Linked DNA regions of Robertmurraya sp. FSL R5-0851. The protein of the gene in region 1 binds, or shares a complex with, the protein of each later gene. Links are inferred from orthologs where the notes say so. Each region holds a gene or a part of one and is shown on either strand. Other genes may lie near its edges. The genes, in order: MKX65_RS07610 and MKX65_RS08655.

Evidence for each region.
Region 2: the proteins of MKX65_RS07610 (region 1) and MKX65_RS08655 are in contact, whole or in part, in a crystal structure (PDB 6PRK), measured with the Bacillus subtilis proteins. The link is inferred for Robertmurraya sp. FSL R5-0851 from one-to-one orthologs.

Annotation. Positions count from the first base shown.
Region 1 is NZ_JBBOOE010000001.1:1,456,433-1,462,990, forward strand. What follows is about bases 1,337-4,174. They hold MKX65_RS07610 (YlbF family regulator), read left to right. Parts: upstream 1,337-2,455; coding sequence 2,456-2,893; downstream 2,894-4,174. Other genes in these bases: MKX65_RS07595 (YlbD family protein), read left to right, coding at 1,337-1,620; MKX65_RS07600 (YlbE-like family protein), read left to right, coding at 1,635-1,874; MKX65_RS07605 (hypothetical protein), read left to right, coding at 1,982-2,395; MKX65_RS07615 (YlbG family protein), read left to right, coding at 2,990-3,265; MKX65_RS07620 (DUF7147 family protein), read right to left, coding at 3,296-3,685. Outside these bases: MKX65_RS07580 (CAP domain-containing protein), read left to right, coding at 1-295; MKX65_RS07585 (hypothetical protein), read right to left, coding at 327-683; MKX65_RS07590 (PaaI family thioesterase), read right to left, coding at 695-1,057; more of MKX65_RS07595, read left to right, coding at 1,195-1,336; more of MKX65_RS07625, read left to right, coding at 4,175-4,442; MKX65_RS07630 (transposase), read right to left, coding at 4,594-6,093; MKX65_RS07635 (stalk domain-containing protein), read left to right, coding at 6,537-6,558. UniProt on the Bacillus subtilis protein: Regulates sporulation prior to stage II. Positively controls the competence regulator ComK at a post-transcriptional level. May modulate the translation, stability or activity of ComS. May work together with YmcA to regulate community development.
Region 2 is NZ_JBBOOE010000001.1:1,667,890-1,674,608, forward strand. The notes cover bases 3,721-6,719. They hold MKX65_RS08655 (RicAFT regulatory complex protein RicA family protein), read left to right. Parts: upstream 3,721-5,002; coding sequence 5,003-5,437; downstream 5,438-6,719. Other genes in these bases: miaB (tRNA (N6-isopentenyl adenosine(37)-C2)-methylthiotransferase MiaB), read left to right, coding at 3,721-5,002; MKX65_RS08660 (outer spore coat protein CotE), read left to right, coding at 5,661-6,200; mutS (DNA mismatch repair protein MutS), read left to right, coding at 6,338-6,719. Also shown: MKX65_RS08635 (2-oxoacid:acceptor oxidoreductase subunit alpha), read left to right, coding at 1-874; MKX65_RS08640 (2-oxoacid:ferredoxin oxidoreductase subunit beta), read left to right, coding at 878-1,744; MKX65_RS08645 (IS4 family transposase), read left to right, coding at 2,139-3,254; more of miaB, read left to right, coding at 3,455-3,720. UniProt on the Bacillus subtilis protein: May work together with YlbF to regulate community development.

The DNA.
Region 1 (6,558 bases):
AACGGCAACAGTAGCCTATGGACATAGCAAGGATATGGAAGAAAGCAATACTTTTTCGCATACATCTGAAAAGTTCGGCGAGCTCACCGATCGCTTAGAGGCCGGGGAAGTTTTTTATCAGGTAGCTGGTGAGAATATTGCCGCAAACTATGCGGATGCTCCAGCAGTTATGGAAGGCTGGTTAAATAGTAAAGGTCACCGGGAAAGCTTATTAAACGAAGACTTTACCCATATCGGAGTAGGTGTGTATAAAAAGTATTACACGCAAAACTTTATCCAAGCTTGGAAAGAATGACAAAAAGGAGCTGAGTGCTCCTTTTTTTACTTTAAAGTATATCATATCTACCAAATCGAAAATGACCTTCCTTCCAATTACCGTACACTCGCACTTCAACTCCGATCTCGAAATCATTGGTAAGGACTTTCCCTTTTACAATTGGAGTAATCTTTGAGACAACAGTTGTTGTCCCGTTATGAATAAGTGTGAGTTTGACTATATGTATATATCGATGATAATAAAAACGTTCTTTTGTTATATTTATTTGATGAATCTTTCCTGTTACAATTGCTTCTTCATATACTTGCTCTAATGCTAACCATTGCTCCGTATGAGATTGTAACTCACGCTTTGAAATAAGATAAAAATAAATAATAATGATAGGTATTACAATGGCAGTTACCAAGTGGGTTCACCCTATATTTTTTTTTCAATGACAAGAAAACTACCTGTCCCAATGGCTATCTTAACACCATCTGAACGGTGAATTTCTGCGGATAATACGAGTGTTTTTGAGCCTTTATGTTCCATTTTCGCTGTACAGACCATATGTTCTCCAATTCCAGCGGCAATATAATTTATATTCAACTGAGTTGTGACGGCACCATACCCTTCAGGGACAAGTGAATTTGCTAATACACCCATTGCTGTATCAAGCAAAGTTGCGGTCATTCCTCCATGTACAATATGCAAAGTATTATATAAAAGTGGAGAAATAGGAATGGTTATTTCACAATCATCATCCGATATTTTCCGTTCCATTTGCAAAAGGCTAGAGATAAACGTGGTGTTATCCCATTATATCCCTCCCTTTATCTTTCCTATCCTTTCCATTTTATCATGAAATCTTTGGTGCACATATTTTTCTTTTTTTCATATCGTATTATAGGCATTCGTTTATGTTGAGGTGAAATAAAATGGCCAAAAAGCAACTACATCCTTCCGTACAAAAGTTCAAGGAGTATGTTCGAGCCCACCCTGAACTTATTAAGCAGGTTAGAAGCGGGACAAATACTTGGCAAGAGTTATACGAGGAATGGTATCTATTCGGTGAGGAGGATTCTAAAGAAGATGGAACTGATGATCATCGTAGCCAATCAACGGAATCTACAAAAGAAACTTCAACGGAAGAATCATCTAAAAAGGACTGGATGTCAACGGTACTAGGTGCTGTAAGGAATATGGATCCAAACCAGCTTCAACATCATATCGTGAGTATTAGTTCTGCCTTAGGTGCGATTCAAGGTGTGATTTCCTCCCTACAAGGAGGGAATAGTAGCCCAAATCCACCTAAAAAAAATGTAAGCCCACCGTCACATCCGTTTCACTTTAGACAAGATTAGAAGGGGGCTATTAGATGAGAGAAGAAATTAATGAGTATTTACGTATGCAACCGCAATTAAAACAATTCTTAAGGGAACAGCCCATTTGGTACAGAAAGCTAGGAAGAAATCCACATGACATACAAAGCTTTGAAATTTCAGCATTACACCATTATAAAAAGACCATTCCTCATCGTGTGGAGCAACTCAATCATAGTGTGCAAATGGCGAATATGATGATGAGCATGTTTCAAGCCATGAATAGTAACCAATAAGCAGCCTTCACTTTACAAGAGTTTGAAGGCTTTTTGGTTGGATTTTTGACTAAGCTTGCTGATAATTGCACAAAATATGTAAAATTGTGTGATTGGGGGCAGCAAAGTTGGTAAAGAAAATGGTATGTGTTTTTCTGATTGGACTTATGTTAAATGCTTGTCATAAAGATATCCCAGATCCTGAAGTGAAAAAAGAAATATCTATTGTTCCTATGCACACTGTACGAGCAGAAAATGATGTGGTCGTATTAGGAATGAAATCGGAACATTCATTTACAGTTCAGCATCATGTGAAGAGAAATAATGTTTACGTTGAGTGTTTTATTCCTGATATTTCATTTACCAATCGTAATACGAGCTTAATTGTCTCTGTGGATGGGAAACAGAAAAAAGTAGTAACAACAGCTGCCTTTATTATTAAAGGGCTTTCAAAAGGCTCTCACCAAATTCAATTACAAGTAGTTGAAAAAAATCAAAAACAAGAAGATATGATAAAAGATTTTGAAGTTCTCATAAGGTAGGATGTAAAAAGTTCATTTCTTCGCTCATTCATGGTAAAATATGAATCGGAGGTGAGCGGATTGCTTGCTACATCAGAAACTATAGAAATTCTAGAGTATGCAGAGGAATTGGCTTCAATGGTGCTAGAGTCAACCGTCGTTGAGGCTTATAATATATGCTTGAATAATGTAAAAAAAGATAGAGAAACACAAAACAAAATTAAAGCGTTCATACAAATGAAGGATCGTTATGAAGAGGTGGAACGTTTTGGAAGATACCATCCTGACTATAAAACTGTCATGATGGAAATCCGCAACTTGAAGAGAGAAGTCGATCTCGACCTTAATGTAGCTGAATTCAAAAAAGCGGAGAATGATCTACAAGCACTTCTTGATGAAATAAGTGTACTTATAGGTCGGTCAGTTTCTGACTTTATTAAAGTTCCAACCGGAAATCCTTTCTTTGAATCAAGTTGTGGTGGAGGTTGCAGCACAGGCGGTAGCTGTGGATGTTCATAAATTAACTGTAAGCATAGGAGAATTCCTATGCTTTTTTTATGCCCATGTATGTGTTAGAATAAAAAGACAATTGTGTAATTAAAAAGGAGTAAAGCGATGCTAGGTCAACGTCAAGGAATTATTGTATGGCTATTTTCTCTTAAGCAAGCGAAAATGCTTCGCAAATTTGGGAATGTTCATTACGTATCAAAAAGATTGAAGTACGTGGTCTTATATTGCAATCAAGATGAAACGGAAACAGTCATGGAAAAAATAAAAAGCTACTCCTTTGTTAAAAAAGTCGAGCCATCCTTTAAACCTTTCTTAAAGGTTGAATACGAGAATTCGAGACCAGATAAGGCAAAGGAATACGACTATAAAATGGGAATATAAAAGATCAGGAGGGGATAACCTCCTGATCTTTTATTGTAGTGGAGCGATATAATGATTTAAACGCAAGATGCCTATTATATATTGATAGAATAATTCCTTTTCCGAAAAATCAGTAGAAGGTTTTACATCAAATTGAATAATTTCTTTCCTATATTCACTAGCTAACTTTTCAAATAACTCAAAACGCTTGTTTTTTGTCACATGTGGATTCGGAATTCCTTCACGACAAACATACAGTGGTTGGAAGTTGCCAGGATCAGTGGGCTTTAAAACAACGACTAATGAAGTGACTGATCTTTTATTTATTTCTGTATGTAACGCCATGAAATGCATGAGTCGATGTTTATTTGCTTTAGCAATTTCTAGTAACTCGTATATATCTGAATAGCCCTCTCCTAATTCAATAAACCTCTGGATCAATGAAATGACCTCCTTTTTTTGTATATGGACTTGCAGAGTGGTGTCGAACTAAGTCAAATTTCGTATTTCTTTCAAAAATACTGTGTGACGTGATTCTCTCTATCTGCTATTGTAATGGTAAGAGATTTAAGAGATTTTAACAAGGGGAATGGATATGTGGAAGATACCGTTCACATTTTTTATCATATTATCAGCTGTTATCAGTGGCTTGTTATTTTGGCAATGGGATGCCTATTCAAAAGAACTTGAACAGCCTGCTGACATGGAGAATGCGAATCAAAGGATTTCTATTCAAACAGAAACAGACATATTAGTAATCACGCAAAAGCTAAGTGGTCTTACAGGAAAAAAGGAAATTCCTTTTGTACTTCCTAGTGAAGTAATTTCCTGGAAATGTCTTCTTGAGGATGGAAGTGAATGTGGAAGACAGGAAGAAAGTGAAACATCACTTAAACCTGATAGTAAAGGAAATATCCAAATACAATTCACACTACCGATAAAAGTAAATGAAAAAGCCTTTCTTTTTAATCAATGGTTAGCTTCGTTTTCAAATGTACAAGTGACTGAAACAAAGGTCGAGCTTATCGATTCAACAAAAAGAAATGGAACATGGGTAATGGGTATTCCCTTAAAAGGAAACAAAAAGCTTGATCTTATTGATTATTATGTATTTGAGGGCCAATTAGCTAATCCCTCCCTTTATTGGCAGGCTGATTCTTTATTACAAGAAGAAGTCGACAGCAAGCTTATGATTTAATAGACTCTCGGAATAACTAAGTCATTTTTATGGGATTTGTAAAAAAATAACTGGAAATTAGCTTCGATTCGATGAAAATTCCTTTTTTTCATTTCCTTTTTCAAAAAAATGCATACCAAATAAGCCTTGCTTATAAAATTTTTAAAAATGATTAAGCAGACTTTTTAAAAATGACATTTTCGAGATTCAGCTTTTCTTTTTTAACGTCGTACCAAGCATCAATATGTTGGCACATCATAATGGCATAAGTCCGAATGTACCACATTTTCGTGGAACGATGACGACCTAATTCTAAATGATAATCAACCTTTTCACGTTTGTTCGACCGTTCTACAGATGTACGACGCTTATAAGTTAGCTTCCACTTTTCAGACGTTCTCGGAGTCTTAGTAAACAACCGAAGGTTGTCCTTCCGGAATGTATGAAATGTTCGACCGTATTTAGCTTTAGAACAGGGATTCTCACAAGTAATTTTTGTGCCGCATGCGAGTGGACATCTCCATTTCTGCCGGTTTTTGGATTTATCAAAACCATTGGGCTTCATTTTTAACCCTGCAGAACAAATTGGTGTCCCTTCGGGAGATATTTGTATATCGCTTTCAGTGCTGAAATTTTTCTTGGTTCGAACATTCAGATCAATGAAAGGCTCGATATTATAATGATCTAGCAATTCATAAATAGGTTCCGCATCATGAGCAGCATCCAAGAGAATCTTACCAATTGTGCCCAAGGTAGTGCGTTGCGAAAATTCAATAGAACTGGCAACAAGACTGACAGAATCATGCCGGGAAGCTGGTTGAAGTCTTGGATACAAGGGTAGGTCGTATCGACTGTCGCTAGTGGATAACATGTAGAGATGGTATCCGTTGAAGTAGCGTTCCCGTGAACTGTCCCACCCTGAGTCGATGTCAGGTTGGGAATAATGACGAGGATGGTTACAATTCGTTAGTCCTTGGGCACTGCATTCACAAGTACGCTTGCTTCTTGGAAATCTAGCCGTTTCAATCGGGGTACCGTCTCCGACAACCCCTAGAGCGTCCAAGTCTCCGAGTAAGCCTAGGTTCGCTGATACATGGAGAAATTGAGATTGAAATAATTCAAATAATCGATCGCTTGGCAGCACTTTTTTCTTAGCATCATAACGAAAAAAACGATCGATTAACTTTCTAACTATACCTGGACTTGATGGGGACGCTTTTTCGCCTTTCTTGGGTTTCTTCTTTTTCTTTTTTTGGCGTTTCGGTTTGATATTGGGTTTTATATTAGCGTTATCCCTTCCCCATAAACGGTGGAAAAAATCGTAGAAAGTCCCTATACCAGGAACTTTCCCCGGTTCAAAGCCACTCATGATGGCATAGAAAGGCACTCGATACAATTCATCAACCCATTCAGTAATACTGAGAGTTGGTTTAGCCAAAAGAAGCAAAAGGTAAGAGCGCATCATAGAAGACGGATCACGAGGCTCCGGACCTTTATTCGAATAAGAGCTCCGAAGCCACGAGGTAATCTGAGAAAGGTCAGTGATCCATAACTTGTAAATAATGGGCCAATCATTATTTACAATAGTAAGGACGTTACCAGAGTAATGCTTTCTTAATTGTTCTAAAACGAAGTTTTGGTAATCTTCATGACTAACGACAGTTGGCTTCACCTCAACACCCCAATTCACGGTTTATAAGGAAATAAATCCCTTCGCCGGCGATTATTGTGGTGTTTTCAAAAAGTCAAGTATTTTCGACAAAAAAATCAACAAAATTTCACTGAGGAATTTCCAATTCTTCTTATAAAACGTGAAACATCCCCCTACTAAAAGTAGGAGGAATCAAATAAAAATGGTACAAGAAAATCCTTGTACCATCTAACTCGGCGAATGCCGAGAGTCTATTTTACTCCGAGGAGGAGGGAAATCTTCACCCAATATTTAACTCCTTAAAGCAGATCTCTAACAGACCTCATGTATCTGTGATAATAACCAACGAGCTACAAGAGGGCAATGGCAACGGAATAATGATTACTCGTCCAAACATAAAACCAGAAATGATAGAAAAGAAACTACTTTACTCATTATTAAAATTAAAGTTTGAGAATCTTCCGATGGAACAAAGCTGGTTAGTTG
Region 2 (6,719 bases), 210 kb from region 1 along the record:
AGGAATTACCGAAACACCAATTGTAATTGTCGATACACAGCGTGGTGGTCCGTCTACCGGTCTACCAACCAAGCAAGAACAATCTGATTTAATGGCCATGATCTATGGTACTCACGGAGAAATTCCAAAGATCGTAATGGCTCCAAGTACTGTACAAGAAGCGTTCTACGATACAGCTGAGGCATTTAACCTTGCTGAAGAGTACCAAGTACCTGTTATCGTCTTATCTGACCTTCAACTTTCTTTAGGAAAGCAAACAGTTGAGCCTTTAGACTTTAGTAAGGTAGAAATTCGACGCGGAAAACTTGTAACTGAACTACCAGAATCAGATTCTAAAGATTACTTTAAACGTTACGAAGTGACTGAAGATGGTATCTCTCCTCGTGTAATTCCTGGGGTAAAGGGTGGAATTCACCACGTAACAGGTGTAGAACATGATGAAACAGGTAAACCGTCTGAATCAGCATTAAACCGTAATGCACAAATGGATAAACGTTTCCGTAAAGTTGAGAACATCAAATTTAATACACCAATTCACGTTCATGCTCCACATGAGGATGCGGATGTACTAGTTGTTGGTTTTAACTCAACTAGAGGAGCAATTGAAGAAGCAATGACACGCCTTGAGAAGGATGGAGTGAAAGTGAATCATGCGCATGTACGTTTGATTCATCCGTTCCCTACTGACGAAATGCTTCCACTAGTCAAATCAGCTAAAAAGGTTGTAGTTGTTGAAAATAACGCAACTGGACAGTTAGCAAACATCCTTAAGATGAATGTAGGACATGCTGAGAAAGTAGTAAAGCATTTAAAGTATGACGGAAATCCATTCCTACCACATGAAATCCATTCAAAGATCAAGGAGTTGTTCTAAATTATGGCGACGTTTAAAGATTTTCGAAACAACGTGAAGCCTAACTGGTGTCCAGGCTGCGGCGATTTCTCTGTTCAAGCGGCAATTCAACGTGCTGCTGCGAATGTAGGGTTAGAGCCAGATAATTTAGCGGTTATTTCTGGTATCGGTTGCTCTGGACGTATTTCAGGATATATTAACTCTTACGGATTCCATTCCATTCACGGACGTTCTTTACCGATTGCCCAAGGAGTAAAAATGGCGAATCGTGATTTAACAGTTATTGCATCTGGGGGAGATGGAGATGGTTTCGCGATCGGAATGGGTCATACCATTCACTCTATCCGTCGAAACATCGATATCACTTACATCGTAATGGATAACCAAATTTATGGTTTAACAAAGGGCCAAACATCCCCGAGATCGGCAGCAGGCTTCAAAACGAAGTCTACGCCACAAGGATCAATCGAACAGCCGATTTCTCCAATGGAAATGGCATTAACTGCTGGTGCAACGTTTGTGGCACAAAGCTTCTCTACAGACTTAAAAGACTTAACAGCGATTATTGAAGCTGGTATCAAGCATAAAGGTTTCTCTTTAATCAACGTGTTCAGTCCATGTGTAACATACAATAAAATCAACACATACGACTGGTTTAAGGAAAACCTAACAAAGCTTGCTGATGTGGAAGGCTATGATTCATCTAATCGTGAAATGGCGATGCAAACTCTAATGCAGCATAACGGATTAGTAACAGGCTTGATTTATCAAGATACAGAACGTAAATCTTACCAGGAACTAATAAACGGTTACTCTGAAACCCCGTTATCTCAGCATGATCTTCAATTAGATGAAGCTCATTTTAATAAATTAGTTTCCGAGTTTATGTAAGCTAGAACGAACAAGAAACCCCGAGTACATCTCGGGGTTTCTCTATGAGTATATTTCTAAATACTTGTGATAACTATCACTTTCAATGAACGTGATAAGGAGTAAAATTATTTGCTGTAATGAATGAAACCGCTATCGATTGGTTAAGTTTTTTATATTGTGTTCAGTTGTTCAAGCATTTATACTTAACTAATGTGATTCATTCTACTATCAAAGTACTAACTATACGAAAATAATATTATTTTAGTTTGGTTCACTAGTGTTGCATTAATTTAATTTCACTATTAAAAATACTCAAAATGTTCAACTTTATTATATTGTGCAAAGAAAAAGTCCTTTATAATGGATAAGTCAGGTGGTAACCCGTCCAAATCCACTAAAAAGGACACATCTCATGGACAAGATTACACGAAAAACTTCATTTGGACAATGGTTTTCACCAATTAATATTCAATTATTTGAAGAACAGGTGAAAACGATGAAATTAGATTACTATACGAAAAAATTAACGACAGAGTCTTTCCTAAAATTACTACTTTTTGCCCAGCTAGAAGAAATCGAAAGCCTGCATGCGCTAGGTGATTGTCTATTCGATGACCAACTTCAAAAAGGGATTGACCTTGATTCGATCAGTATTTCTCAGCTGTCACGGCGATTAAATGGCATGAACCCAGATCTATTTCAAAGGCTTTTCCTTGATTTGGTCGTACAAATTCATGCCAAGACACACTATACGAAACTGGTCATGCCGTTAAAAATCATTGATTCAAGCACATTGCCACTTAATTTGACCAATCATAAATGGGCAAAGTTCCGTAAGACAAAAGCCGGTGTGAAGTTGCATCTACGCCTTGTGTTTATGGAAAAAGGTGCGTCCTATCCCGAAAAAGCAGTCATAACAACGGCAAACGAACATGATCGTGGTCAACTTGAAATCATGGTCGATGACAAGGAATGCATGTATGTGTTTGACCGTGGCTATCTAGACTACGAGCGCTTTGATCGCATGACAGATGATGGTTACTTTTTTCTATCAAGGCTAAGAAAAAACGCCGTTATACGGGAGGTTTATGATTTTAAACTACCCGAGGATTCCGCTGTTTTATCAGATCAAATGGTCCTGATTGGTACAACCCAAAACCGTGCTGAAAATTACTTTCGCCTTCTAAAAGTGCTTGATTCCAAAGGAAATGAACTCCATTTAATCACCAATCGCTTTGATTTGAACGCTGAAGAAATTTCAGAGATGTATAAATCAAGGTGGGCCATTGAGTTGTTTTTTAAATGGATCAAACAGCACCTTAGCATCAAAAAGTTCTACGGACAAAGCGAATGGGCCATTCAAAATCAAGTGTTTATCGCACTTATCGTTTTTTGCCTACATGTTCTTGTTCAACTTGAGACAAATAGTAAGCGAAAAACCTTAAAAATTAGCCGTTATCTACGGGCTGCCCTTTGGAAACCAGCCCATATTTGGCTCCGAAAAATTGAAGGAAAAGCCATTCCTTGATAAGAAAGTTGTCGTCGTCACACAGGTCTAATTGTAAATAAATTTCCAAATGGATGGAGCCACCTTTGTTGGGTATTTACTTTTTTGGCTCTAAATAGAGAATATAATTAAACTGAAAATTACGAAATTATTTATGCAACACTTGTGAGTTTGGTTGTATGTTTAAATGTTTGATTATTGCAGTGAAAGGAGAAACATTTATGAACGAAAAGCAACGATTAGAAAGCCAACAAGCAGTGCAGGAAGGTAATTCTTCGGACAAAAAATCCGGTAAGGATTACAGTAAATATTTTGAAACAGTATATACTCCACCATCGCTAAAAGACGCGAAAAAGCGTGGGAAAGAAGAAGTAAAGTACCATAAGGATTTCTCACTTCCTGAAGAATTTAAAGGGATGGGACAAGGTCGTAAGTTTTATATTCGTACGTACGGCTGTCAAATGAATGAGCATGATACAGAAGTAATGGCTGGTATTTTCATGGGGCTAGGTTATGAGCCGACAGACTCTGTTGATGATGCAAATGTTATTTTATTAAATACTTGTGCGATCCGTGAGAATGCTGAAAACAAAGTGTTTGGTGAGCTAGGTCATCTTAAACATTTGAAGCAGCAAAACCCAGATGTATTAATCGGAGTTTGTGGCTGTATGTCTCAAGAGGAATCGGTTGTTAATAAAATTCTTAAAACATACCATCAAGTGGATATGATCTTTGGAACGCATAATATTCACCGTTTACCAAACATCCTGCACGAAGCATACATGTCCAAGGAAATGGTTGTAGAAGTGTGGTCTAAAGAAGGAGATGTTATTGAGAACCTTCCGAAGATCCGTCGTGGAAATATTAAAGCATGGGTAAATATTATGTACGGCTGTGATAAGTTCTGTACGTATTGTATCGTTCCATTTACTCGCGGAAAAGAGCGCAGTCGTCGTCCTGACGATATCATTCAAGAAGTTCGTCAGCTAGCAGCGCAAGGATATCAGGAAATTACTCTTCTTGGACAAAACGTTAATGCTTACGGAAAAGACTTTGAAGACATGAAGTATGGTTTAGGTGACTTAATGGATGAAATCCGAAAGATTGATATTCCACGTATCCGTTTTACAACGAGTCATCCGCGTGATTTTGACGATCACTTAATTGATGTTCTTGCTAAGGGTGGTAACTTAGTTGAGCATATTCACCTTCCAGTTCAGTCTGGTTCTACAGAAGTACTAAAAATCATGGCTCGTAAGTATACAAGAGAACAATACCTTGAGCTTGTTCGTAAAATTAAAGCAGCTATTCCTAATGCTTCTTTCACTACAGATATCATAGTAGGGTATCCGAATGAAACGGAAGAACAATTCGAAGAAACACTTTCCTTATATCGTGAAGTTGGATATGAATCTGCATATACATTCATCTATTCTCCACGTGAAGGGACGCCAGCGGCTAAAATACAGGATAACGTTCCAATGGAAGTGAAGAAGGAACGTCTACAGCGATTAAACGCTTTGGTAAATGAAATGTCTGCAGAAGCGATGAAGAAGTATCAAGGGGAAGTAGTGGAAGTATTAGTTGAAGGGGAAAGTAAAAATAACCCTGATGTTCTTGCTGGTTACACACGCAAAAGCAAGTTAGTAAACTTTGTTGGGCCAAAAACGGCAATCGGTAAGCTTGTAAAAGTAAAAATCACAGAAGCAAAAACATGGTCATTAAACGGGGAAATGGTGGAAGAAACTCAAAGTGTAGAGGTGAAATAAATGGAAAAGTACACAAAAGACGATATTATAGCGCGTGCAAAAGAACTAGCTTCCATGATTGCGAGCACGGAAGAAGTAGATTTTTTCAAGAAAGCGGAAGCGCAAATTCATAGTAATGAAAAAGTAAGTTCACTTATTTCGCAAATAAAAGGGTTGCAAAAGCAAGCCGTTAATTTACAACACTATGGAAAAGCAGAAGCTCTAAAGAAAACAGAAGATAAAATTGCTTCTATTGAAGAGGAGCTAGATTCTATCCCTGTCGTACAGGAATTTAAGCAATCACAAATAGACGTAAATGAATTACTACAATTGGTGGCTAACACCATCTCCAACAAAGTAACAGATGAAGTCATCTTATCAACGGGTGGAAATGTCCTAAGTGGAGAAACAGGTGCAGAGGTTAATAATAAAAATCAAAGCTGTTCACATCACTAAGATGTGAGAATGGAAAGACCCTCGTGGAAACGGGGGTTTTTTCTATGCATCAAAATCATTCCCATTCTCCCATATAATTTCTCACCTTTCCTAGGTATTCGCATAGAATGCACTATATCCGCCACCGAATGCCGAAGGAAATACAAACATGAAAAATATTATCACACTAGTCTAATGTCCCGCATAGGATGAAGTGAAAATGAATGAGGAGGGTTCGCTCGCAATGGCAGATTACAGAGAGATTATTACAAAAGCGGTCGTAGCGAAAGGACGTAAGTTTACACAGTCTAACGATACGATTCGCCCGGATCACCAACCGACTAGCATCCTTGGTTGCTGGATTATCAATCATACGTATGAAGCTAAAAAGGTTGGAAAAAAAGTCGAAATTCACGGCTACTATGACACTAACGTTTGGTACTCCTATAATGATAATACAAGAACTGAAGTAGTAACTGCACGAGTTGACTATGTTGACGTCATTAAGTTAAAGTACCGCGATCCAGATTGCCATGATGACAACGATGTTATTGCTCGTGTCGTTCAGCAGCCAAACTGCATAGAAGCTGTTATCTCACCAAACGGTAATGCAATTATCGTTCATGCAGAAAGAGAGTTTCTTGTTGAAGTAATTGGAGAAACAGTGGTTTGTGTAGCAGTTTACGATGATTGTGACTGCGACGACGACTGGGGATTAGATGTCGAAGACGAAGAGTTTGAAGATTTAAATCCAGATTTCCTAATCTGTGACGAAGAAGAGTAATGGTGAACTAGGAAGGTTTCACTTCCTAGTTTTTCTTTGTGGCTGATATTTACAGCTTTCAAAAAACCTTTCCCTTCTTTCTTTATGTTATAATAATGAACGGAATGAAAGAAAGAATTAGTGTTTTGGAGGATTGTATGGCTACATATACGCCGATGATACAGCAATATTTAAAGGTAAAGGCAGAGTATCAGGATGCCTTTTTATTTTTTCGTCTTGGGGATTTTTATGAGATGTTTTTTGATGATGCCGTGAAGGCGTCGCAAGTATTAGAAATTACACTAACTAGCAGAGATGGTGGTTCAGAAGACCGTATCCCAATGTGTGGGGTTCCTTACCATGCTGCTCCTCAATATATTGAACAGTTAATTGAAAAAGGCTTTAAAGTCGCAATTTGCGAACAAACAGAAGATCCGAAGCAGGCAAAAGGTGTGGTTCGGAGAGAAGTAGTTCAGTTAATCACACCTGGAACGATGATGGAAGGAAAAGGACTGAACGAAAGAGAAAACAATTATTTAG